Linked DNA regions of Labrys monachus. The protein of the gene in region 1 interacts with the protein of each later gene in a pairwise test. Links are inferred from orthologs where the notes say so. Each region holds a gene or a part of one and is shown in the gene's direction. Other genes may lie near its edges.

The links. Proteins that work in one complex are often made in the same cells at the same time.
Region 2: the proteins of dnaQ (region 1) and dnaE interact in binary tests that used the Escherichia coli proteins (3 or more experiments, as listed by UniProt). The link is inferred for Labrys monachus from one-to-one orthologs.

What each region holds. Positions count from the first base shown.
Region 1 is NZ_JAUSVK010000001.1:6,383,673-6,387,059, reverse strand. What follows is about bases 1-2,854. They hold dnaQ (DNA polymerase III subunit epsilon), read left to right. Parts: upstream 1-1,011; coding sequence 1,012-1,698; downstream 1,699-2,854. Other genes in these bases: J3R73_RS29085 (ribokinase), read right to left, coding at 2,526-2,854; secB (protein-export chaperone SecB), read right to left, coding at 1,887-2,375; coaE (dephospho-CoA kinase), read left to right, coding at 379-1,005; J3R73_RS29105 (shikimate dehydrogenase), read left to right, coding at 1-358. Also shown: more of J3R73_RS29085, read right to left, coding at 2,855-3,387. UniProt on the Escherichia coli protein: DNA polymerase III is a complex, multichain enzyme responsible for most of the replicative synthesis in bacteria. The epsilon subunit contain the editing function and is a proofreading 3'-5' exonuclease.
Region 2 is NZ_JAUSVK010000001.1:3,315,197-3,321,702, reverse strand. What follows is about bases 1-4,074. They hold dnaE (DNA polymerase III subunit alpha), read left to right. Parts: upstream 1-400; coding sequence 401-3,874; downstream 3,875-4,074. Also shown: J3R73_RS15035 (30S ribosomal protein S2), read left to right, coding at 4,345-5,355; tsf (translation elongation factor Ts), read left to right, coding at 5,528-6,460. UniProt on the Escherichia coli protein: DNA polymerase III is a complex, multichain enzyme responsible for most of the replicative synthesis in bacteria. This DNA polymerase also exhibits 3' to 5' exonuclease activity. The alpha chain is the DNA polymerase catalytic subunit.

The sequences.
Region 1 (3,387 bases):
GACGCTCGCGTCTCATTTCGGTCCGAAAATACGTGTCCTATCGTGGCAGGCGATGGAGGACGCCCTGGCGGGCGCCGATCTGCTCGTCAATACCACTTCGCTCGGCATGAAGGGGCAGCCGCCGCTCGACATCGATCTTTCGCGTCTGCCCGGGGCAGCGCTCGTGACCGACATCGTCTATGTGCCGCTGGAGACGCCGCTGCTGGCGAAGGCCCGCCGCGCGGGCTACCGCACGGTCGACGGCCTCGGCATGCTGCTGCATCAGGCGGTGTCCGGCTTCGAACGCTGGTTCGGCGTCAGGCCGGTCGTCAGTGAGGAATTGCGGGCCCTGATCATCGCCGACATCGAAGCGAGCTGACCGGCTCGCGGGCCGACGCTATGCTTCGTTTGCCGGCTAAAGAGGAGCGATCTGCCGTGACCTTCATCCTCGGCCTCACCGGATCGATCGGCATGGGCAAGTCGGCGACGGCGGCCATGTTCAGGGCCCGTGGCGTCGCGGTGCACGATGCCGACGCCACGGTTCACCGGCTCTATGCCGGCCCCGCCGTCGCCACGGTCGAGGCGGCATTTCCGGGCGTCGTCGTCGATGGCGCCATCGACAGGCTGCGGCTCGGTCAGAGGGTGTTCGGCAGCGGCGAAGCGATGAAGCGCCTGGAGGATCTCGTGCATCCGCTGGTGCAGCGGGCCGAGCGCGACTTCATCGAGGCTGCCCGGCAGAAGGGGGCCAGGCTCGTGGTGCTCGACATCCCCCTGCTGTTCGAGACGGGCGCAGACCGGCGCTGCCGTGCGGTCGCCGTCGTCACCGCGCCGGCCTGGATCCAGCGCGAGCGCGTCATGGCCCGGCCGGGCATGGACGAGCGGCGCTATGCCGCCATCCTCGGGCGCCAGATCCCCGATGTGGAAAAGCGCCGTCGCGCCCATTTTCTCATCGACAGCAGCCGAGGCCTCGTCTTTGCCGAGGCGCAGGTCGCTGCCATAATAGCGGCCCTGTCATCGACCCTGTGAGTCGCCATGCGTGAAATCATCCTCGATACCGAAACCACGGGCCTCGACCCCAATGAGGGGCACCGGCTGGTCGAGATCGGCTGCATCGAGATGATCGACCGCCTCCCGACCGGCGTGACCTGGCACCGATATTTCAATCCTGAACGCGACATGCCGCAGGAAGCCTTCGCCGTGCACGGGCTGTCGAAGGAATTCCTGTCGGACAAGCCGCTTTTCAAGGAACTCGCCGGGGAGTTCGTCGCCTTCGTCGGCGAGGCGCATCTGGTCATCCACAATGCCGGCTTCGACATGCGATTCCTCAACGCCGAGCTGAAGCGCGTCAATCAGGCCGTGCTGCCGATGGACCGGGTCATCGATACCCTCGCCATGGCCCGCCGCAAGCACCCCGGCGCCCGCGCCTCGCTCGACGAATTGTGCCAGCGCTACGGCATCGACAACTCGAAGCGCGTCAAGCACGGGGCCCTTCTCGACGCCGAGATCCTGGCCGAGGTCTATATCGAGCTGACCGGGGGGCGGCAGACGACGCTCGGTCTCGCCACGGCGTCCGCGGCCGTCGTCGCGCGCGCCATCGCCGGGGCGGCCGGGCCGCGGCCGGTCCCGCTGCCCTCGCGCCTGCTGGCGGCGGAACTCGCCGCGCACGAAGCCTTCGTCGCGGCGCTCGGCGACAACGCGATCTGGAAGAAATACGCCTGAACAAAGGGGCCAGCCTTCAGCGCACACGAGGCGCTGCGCTCATGGCGATAGGCGGCACAAAGCACTTCAAGGCCGCACGCGCGACGCCTGCCTCTCGGGGCCGGGAGGGATCACGGGCGAGGCGGGCAGAGGCACGGCGACCCTCCAACCCCTTCCCCGGCGGGGGGAAGGGGAAATCGGGCGTCGCCTCAGGCCTGGCCGGCGGCCGGCGGCACCTGGGCGAGACGGTTGCGGTAGAGGGCGACGAAGTCGATCGGGTCGATCATCAGCGGCGGGAAGCCGCCATTGCGGGTGGCGTCGGCGATGATCTGGCGGGCGAAGGGGAAGAGCAGGCGCGGGCCTTCGATCATCACCATCGCATGGACGTTGTCGTCGGGAATGCCGGCGAGGCGAATCACCGCGCCGTAGAGCAGCTCGAACTTGAACAGCGTGCCCGCGCCTTCGCCGGCGCCGCCCTCGATCGACAGCTCGACTTCATAATCGGCGCCGCCGAGCGGCTTGCCGTTCACGTTCACCGTCAGGCTGATCTGCGGCGAGTTCTGCATGTTGCCGAGCGAGCGCGGCGCGTTCGGGTTCTCGAAGGACAGGTCCTTGATGTACTGCGCCAGCACATTGATGGAGGGCTGGATTTCCTGGCCCTGGTCGGGGCCGTTGGAGTTCTGCGGTTCGGTCGCCATTGTCGTTTCCCTGTCTCGCGACGTATCGCCGCTGCCTTGGAAGATGGTTCGGAAGGTTCGAGCGCGGGTACCATGCCGGCGCAGGCGGAACAAGCGCGATTGCGGGCCGTCGGCGGAGGCCGCCGGCCCGATGCCGTCGCCGGATGGGGCTCAGGCCGAAAGGCCCCGGGTGTTTTCGTCGATTTCGGCCTTGGTGGGAATGCTGGACTGCGCGCCCGGCCGCGTGCAGGCGAGGGAGCCGGCAGCCGCTCCGCGGGCGAGCGCCTCGGTGAAGCCGAAGCCCTGCTCGAGCGCGGCGGCATAGGCGCCGGTGAAGGTGTCGCCGGCGGCCGTGGTGTCGACCGGTACGATCTTCAGGGCGGGAGCCGACCGGCGCACGCCGTCGATCCAGCCGACGACGCCGTCGGCGCCGAGCGTCACGATGGCGGCACAGCCGAAGCGCTCGCTGATCAGCCTGACGGCCTCCTCGGGATCGGCGACGTCGATGCCGGCGGCCCGCGCCACGACCAGCGCCTCGTGTTCGTTGACGACGAGATCGTCGAGCAGCCGCAGCATGTCGGCGGGAATGGGCCCGGCCGGCGCGACGTTGAGGATGACGCGCGCCCCGCGCGCCTTGGCCTGGGCGATGGCGGCGAAGTTCTCGCTGTCGCGGATTTCCCGCTGCAGCAGGACGATGTCGCCCTTCGCCAGCGGATAGGCCTCCAGCTGCGTCGCATCGGTGAGCTGGTTGGCGCCGGAGGCGACGACGATGGCGTTCTCGCCGCTCTCCTCGACGGTGATGAGGGCGACGGCGGTCGGGCGCCCGGTGCGGCGGAGCGCGGAAATGTCGACGCCCGCCTCCGCCATCACGGAGACGGCGAGATCGGCGAAGCCGTCATTGCCGCGCGATCCGATAATGGCGGTCTTCGAGCCGGCCCGCGCCGCCGCCACGGCCTGGTTGGCGCCCTTGCCCCCCGGCACCATGAAATAGCCGTCGCACAGCACGGTTTCGCCGGGATGCGGGATATGGCTC
Region 2 (6,506 bases), 3.1 Mb from region 1 along the record:
GAACATTATCGAGGGGCACGCAAGAGGAGGGAACCCATGCTCGCCCGTTTCGTCGAAGATATCGCTGCCCTGGCTTCCGTCAGCCTGTTTCTGATCATGTTCGCCATGTGGTCGGGCTTCTTCAGCGGCGTTTGAGGGTATTTATCCACATTTGTCCACAGGTCGTCCGCAGGCTCGGGGCCGCGCCACGGGCGTATCGCGGATGAGCTGGGGATCGCCGCGCCGGGACGATGGCTGGCCTTGCGGTCCCGTCGGAGGCATGGTTGCGTCCTGCCGTCGACGGGGCGCGGCGAATCGGATGACGGTCCGCCGCGGCGTGCCCCTCGATGTCACGCATGAGCGTCCGCCGGCGGGAGATGCCGGCCGGGCGCGGGGAATGCGGCAGCGGGCGAACGGAGGCATGATGGCGGACGACAAGGCTAGGCGCGGACCGGGCTTCGTGCATCTGCATGTCCGTTCCTCCTACTCTTTGCTCGAAGGGGCGATGAAGGTCGGGAAGATTTCCGATCTCGCCAAGGCGGACGGCATGCCGGCGGTGGCGCTGACCGATTCCAGCAACCTGTTCGGCGCGCTCGAATTCTCCGAAAAGCTCGCCGGCAGCGGCATCCAGCCGATCATGGGCCTGTCGCTGGCGGTGGATTTCGCCGATCGCGAGGACGCGGCGGACCGCCGCCCGATGCATCAGCGCCGCCTGCCGCGCCTCGTGCTGCTCGCGCAGAGCGAGGAGGGCTACGGCCATCTGATGGCCCTGTCCTCCCACAGCTACATGGACGCGGGGAGTGGGGCAGAGGCCCATGTCTCGTTCGACCGCCTGAGCGGCCTGGGCGGCGGCCTGATCGCCTTGACCGGCGGTCCGGGGGGGCCGGTGGACGGCGCCCTGCGCGACGGGCAGGATGCGCTCGCCGGGCTGAGGCTCGAACGTCTGGCCGGCCTTTTCGGCGACCGGCTCTATGTCGAGCTGCAGCGGCACGACACCGCGGAGGAACAGCAGGTCGAGGGCAGCCTCGTCGATCTGGCCTATGCGCGCGGCTTTCCGATCGTGGCGACCAACGAGGTCTATTTCGCGGCGCGCTCGGATCATGAATCCCATGATGCGCTCCTGGCCATCGCCGAGGGCCGCATCCTCGCCGAGACGGACCGGCGCCGGGTGACCGCGCAGCATTATTTCAAGACCCGTTCCGAGATGATGTCCCTGTTCAGGGATTTGCCGGAAGCTATCGACAACACGATAGAAATCGCCAAGCGCTGCGCCTTCCGGGTGCGCACGCGCAAGCCTATCCTGCCGCGATTCTCGACCAGTGTGGACGAGAACGGGCAGCCGGTCGACGAAGCCGTCGAATTGCGCCGCCAGGCCGTGGAGGGGCTGCAGGCCCGCCTTGCGGCGCACGGGCCGGCCGCGGGGCTCGCCGTGGATGACTACTCGAAGCGCCTCGACTTCGAACTGTCGATCATCGAGCGCATGAAGTTTCCGGGCTACTTCCTCATCGTGTCCGACTTCATCAAGCACGCCAAGTCCAAGGGCATCCCGGTCGGTCCCGGACGCGGCTCGGGCGCCGGTTCGCTCGTCGCCTACTCCCTCACCATCACGGACCTCGATCCCCTGCGCTTCGGGCTGTTGTTCGAGCGTTTCCTCAACCCCGAGCGTATTTCGATGCCGGACTTCGACATCGATTTCTGTCAGGATCGGCGCGACGAGGTCATCCGCTACGTGCAGGAGAAGTACGGCGAGGACCGGGTGGCGCAGATCATCACCTTCGGTTCGCTGCAGGCCCGCGGCGTGATGCGCGACGTCGGCCGGACGCTCGAGATGGGCTATGGCCAGGTCGACAAGCTCTGCAAGCTCGTGCCGCAGAACCCGGCCAATCCGGTGACCCTTTCGAAGGCGATCGAGGACGAGCCGAAGCTGCGCGAATCGGCCAAGGACGACCCCACCGTCGAGCGCATGCTCGGCATCGCCCAGAAGCTGGAGGGGCTCTATCGCCACGCATCCACCCACGCCGCCGGCGTGGTGATCGGCGACCGGCCCCTGATCGAGCTGGTGCCGCTCTATCACGATCCGAAGACCGCGATGCCGATGCCGGCCACCCAGTTCAACATGAAATGGATCGAGCAGGCCGGCCTGGTCAAGTTCGACTTTCTCGGCCTGAAGACGCTGACGGTGCTGCAGCGCGCCGTGATGTTCCTGGCCCAGCGCGGCATCACGCTCGATCTCGCCAGCGTACCGCTCGACGACGTGCGCAGCTACCAGATGCTCGGGCGGGGCGAGACGGTCGGCGTGTTCCAGGTTGAAAGCGCGGGCATGCGCAAGGCCCTGCTCGACATGAATGCGGACCGGTTCGAGGACATCATCGCCCTCGTGGCGCTCTACCGCCCGGGCCCGATGGCCAACATCCCCGTCTATAATGCCCGCAAGAAAGGTCTCGAAGAACCCGACTATATGCTCGACCAGCTCAAGCCCGCGCTGGAGGAGACCTATGGCGTCATCATCTATCAGGAACAGGTGATGCAGATCGCGCAGATCCTGTCGGGCTATACGCTCGGCGAGGCAGACATGCTGCGCCGCGCCATGGGCAAGAAGATCAAGGCCGAAATGGATGCGCAGCGCGCCCGTTTCGTCACCGGCGCGGTCGAACGGGGCACCTCCAAGGCGAAGGCGGACGAAATCTTCGACTATCTCGCCAAATTCGCCGATTACGGCTTCAACAAGAGCCACGCCGCGGCTTATGCGCTGGTTTCCTACCATACCGCCTATCTTAAGGCGAACTACCCGGTCGAGTTCATGGCCGCCTCGATGTCGCTCGACATGTCGAACACCGACAAGCTCGCGGAGTTCCGCCTCGAGGCCCGGCGGCTCGGCATCAAGGTCGAGCCGCCCTCCGTCAACCGTTCGGGCCCCGATTTCGAAGTGCATGACGGAGCCATCCGTTACGCGCTGGGGGCCGTGAAGGGCGTCGGCATGGCGGCCATGCAGCGTCTCGTCGAGATCCGCGGCGACCGTCCCTTCTTCGATCTCGGGGACTTTGCCAGGCGCATCGATCCCAAGGCCATCAACAAGCGCATCCTCGAAAGCCTGGCGGCGGCGGGCGCCTTCGACGAGTTCGACCGGGACCGTGCCCGCGTCACCGCCTCGATCGACGCCATCATGGCGCAGGCGCAGCGCGCCCATGCCGAGAAGCATGACGGCCAGTCCGACATGTTCGGGGCTTCCGCGGCGCCGGAACCGCTGAAGGGAACCGTCGTCGAGCCGTGGGAGCCCTCCGAGCGCCTCCAGCGCGAATTCGATGCCATCGGGTTCTTCCTGTCGGGCCACCCCCTCGATTCCTATACGACGGCGCTGGAGCGGCTGCAGGTGCCGTCCTGGGCCCAGTTCGTCCAGAAGGTGAAGCAGGGCGCGACGGCAGGGCGTCTTGCGGCGACGGTGCTCTCGAAGTCCGAACGCAAGACCCGCACCGGGTCGAAGATGGGAGTGATCCTCCTGTCGGATGCGTCCGGGCAGTTCGAGGCGGTGATCTTCTCGGAGGGGCTGGCGCAATATCGCGATCTCCTGGAGCCCGGCACGGCGGTGCTGATCACCGTGCAGGCCGCCTATGAAGGGGACGATGTGCGCATCCGCATCGTAACGGCCGAGAGGCTCGACGCCGCCGCCGCCAAGACCCAGCGCGGCATCAAGGTCTTCGTACAGGGGGAGCAGGCCCTGGAATCGGTCGCCAAGCGCCTCGGCCAGCGCGGGGAAGGAGAGGTGTTCCTGATCCTGCAGATCGAGGCCGGCCAACGGGAGGTCGAGCTGAGATTGCCCGGCCGCTTTCTCGTCACGCCCCAGATCGCCGGCGCCATCAAGGCCATTCCGGGCGTCGCGACCGTGCAGCAGCTGTAGCCTTCGGGGAGGGAACGCGTTTTACTCGCATCGCGGGCGTCAGCCCATAGGCGCTGCGATTAAGAGGAAGAGGCCCAGTTTTGTCATATCCGGGGCTTGGTCCCGGGTATCCAGACTTGGTGCAGAATGGGGACAGGCGGCCCGAGTGGATTGCCGGACAAGCCCGGCAATGACAAACCCCGAACCGGTACGGGCCCAGAATCGCGTTGTCTTACCGCATGGGCGTCTCGCCGCCTCTTTCTCTCCGTCCCGCGCCGAAGGCCGTGCGCCAGGAGGCGGAAGCCCCCGAAATCGGTGCGTTTCATGTTCCGGGCTTGCGCATTTGCTCCGCTGCCCGTATAGAGCGCGCCATTCCACACGCGGACGAAGCGGCTAGCCGCTCCGGTGCCGTGTCTTGCTTTGCCCGGAACCGTCCGGGAGGCAGGCACGGTGGATGTCCGCGGAGGTTCTTCAACCGGGGTCAAACCAACATGGCATTGCCAGATTTCTCTATGCGCCAGCTGCTCGAAGCCGGCGCCCATTTCGGCCACCAGTCGCATCGCTGGAATCCGAAGATGAGTCCGTATCTCTTCGGCGTCCGCAACGGCATTCACATCATCGATCTCGCCCAGACGGTCCCCGCGCTGCACCGCGCGCTGCAGGCGGTCTCGGACACGGTCGCGCGTGGCGGCCGCGTGCTCTTCGTCGGCACCAAGCGCCAGGCGCAGGACGCCGTCGCCGATGCGGCCCGCCGTTCGGCGCAGTATTACGTCAATTCGCGCTGGCTCGGCGGCACGCTGACCAATTGGAAGACGATCTCCAATTCGATCCAGCGGCTTCGCAAGCTCGACGAGCTTCTGTCCGGCGGTGCGCAGCAGGGCTACACCAAGAAGGAACGCCTCGACCTGACCCGCGAGAAGGACAAGCTCGAGCGGGCGCTGGGCGGCATCAAGGACATGGGCGGCACGCCCGACCTCATCTTCATCATCGATACCAACAAGGAAGACATTGCGATCAAGGAAGCGCGCCGCCTGAACATTCCGGTGGCCGCCATCCTCGATTCCAACTCGAATCCCGACGGCATCACCTTCCCGATTCCGGCCAATGACGATGCCGGCCGCGCCCTGTCGCTCTATTGCGACCTCGTCGCCCGCGCCGCCCTCGATGGCATTTCGCGCGCCCATGGCGACCTCGGCATCGATATCGGCGAGGCGGCCGAGCCGGTCGTCGAGGAATTGCCGGCCGTCGACGATACGGTCTCCGGCGAGGCGTTCGAACTGCTCACCGCTCCCCGCGGCGCGCCGGACGATCTCTCCAAGCTGACGGGCGTCGGCCCCCAGCTCGAGAAGAAGCTGAACGAAGGCGGGTTGTGGCATTACTGGCAGTTCGCCGCCATGACGCCCGAGGACGTGGCCAAGGTCGATGCGGATCTCAAGCTCAACGGCCGCATCGAGCGCGATGGCTGGGTGGAGCTCGCCCGCAATCTCGTCGCAGGCGCCTGATCCCTGCAAGCCTGCGCTGCAGGCCTGGGGGCCTGCGCTTCGGCGCGGGCCTTCCTATATGATACAAACACGGCCCGGCCGCTCGCCTTCCGATTGTTACATTGGAATGGTAAGCGCCGGGCCGCTTCCCATCACCGGACTCCGTCCGGAATTCCGAACGAGGTATCGTCCTATGTCGAACATTACCGCCGCCATGGTGAAGGACCTGCGCGAACAGACCGGCGCGGGCATGATGGATTGCAAAGCTGCGTTGACCGAAACGGCTGGCGATCTCGAAGCTGCCGTGGACTGGCTGCGTAAGAAGGGGCTTTCGAAGGCTGCCAAGAAGGCCGGCCGCGTGGCTGCCGAGGGCCTGGTTGCCGTCGTCGTCGACGGTGCCCGCGGCGTGGCCGTGGAAGTCAATTCGGAGACCGATTTCGTCGCGCGCAACCCCGAATTCCAGGATCTCGTGTCCGGTATCGCCGGCGTCGCCCTGAAGGTCGGCAGCGATGTGGAAGCCATCAAGGCCGCTGCATGGAGCGATGGCGGCTCGGTTGCCGACAAGATCGCCAGCACCGTCGCCAAGATCGGCGAGCACATGTCGCTGCGCCGCGCCGCGCTGCTGTCGGTGGAGCAGGGCGCCCTGGCGACCTATGTCCATAACCCGGTTGCGCCGAACAAGGGCCGCATCGGCGTGGTGGTCGCCCTCGAATCGGCCGGCAATACCGAGAAGCTGGCGGAACTCGGCCGGCAGATCGCCATGCATGTGGCTTCGGCCAATCCGCTGGCCGTCGACGCCTCCGGGGTCGATGCCGCGACGGTCGAGCGCGAGAAGACCATTCTCGCCGAGAAATACCGCGAGCAGGGCAAGCCTGAGGCGGCGATCGCCAAGATCGTCGAGAGCGGCATCAAGACCTACTTCAAGGAAGTGACCCTTCTCGACCAGCCCTTCATCTTCGAGCCTTCGAAGTCCGTCGGGCAGGCGATCAAGGAGAGCGAAGGCGCCGCAGGCGGGCCGATCAAGGTCGCCGGCTTCATCCGCTACGCCCTCGGTGAGGGCATCGAGAAGCAGGAGAGCGATTTCGCCGCCGAGGTGGCCGCCCAGGCGGGCCACGCGGCCGCCTGAGGCCTGCTCAGGACAATCATCCCGCCGGCCATGTTTTGGCCGCGCG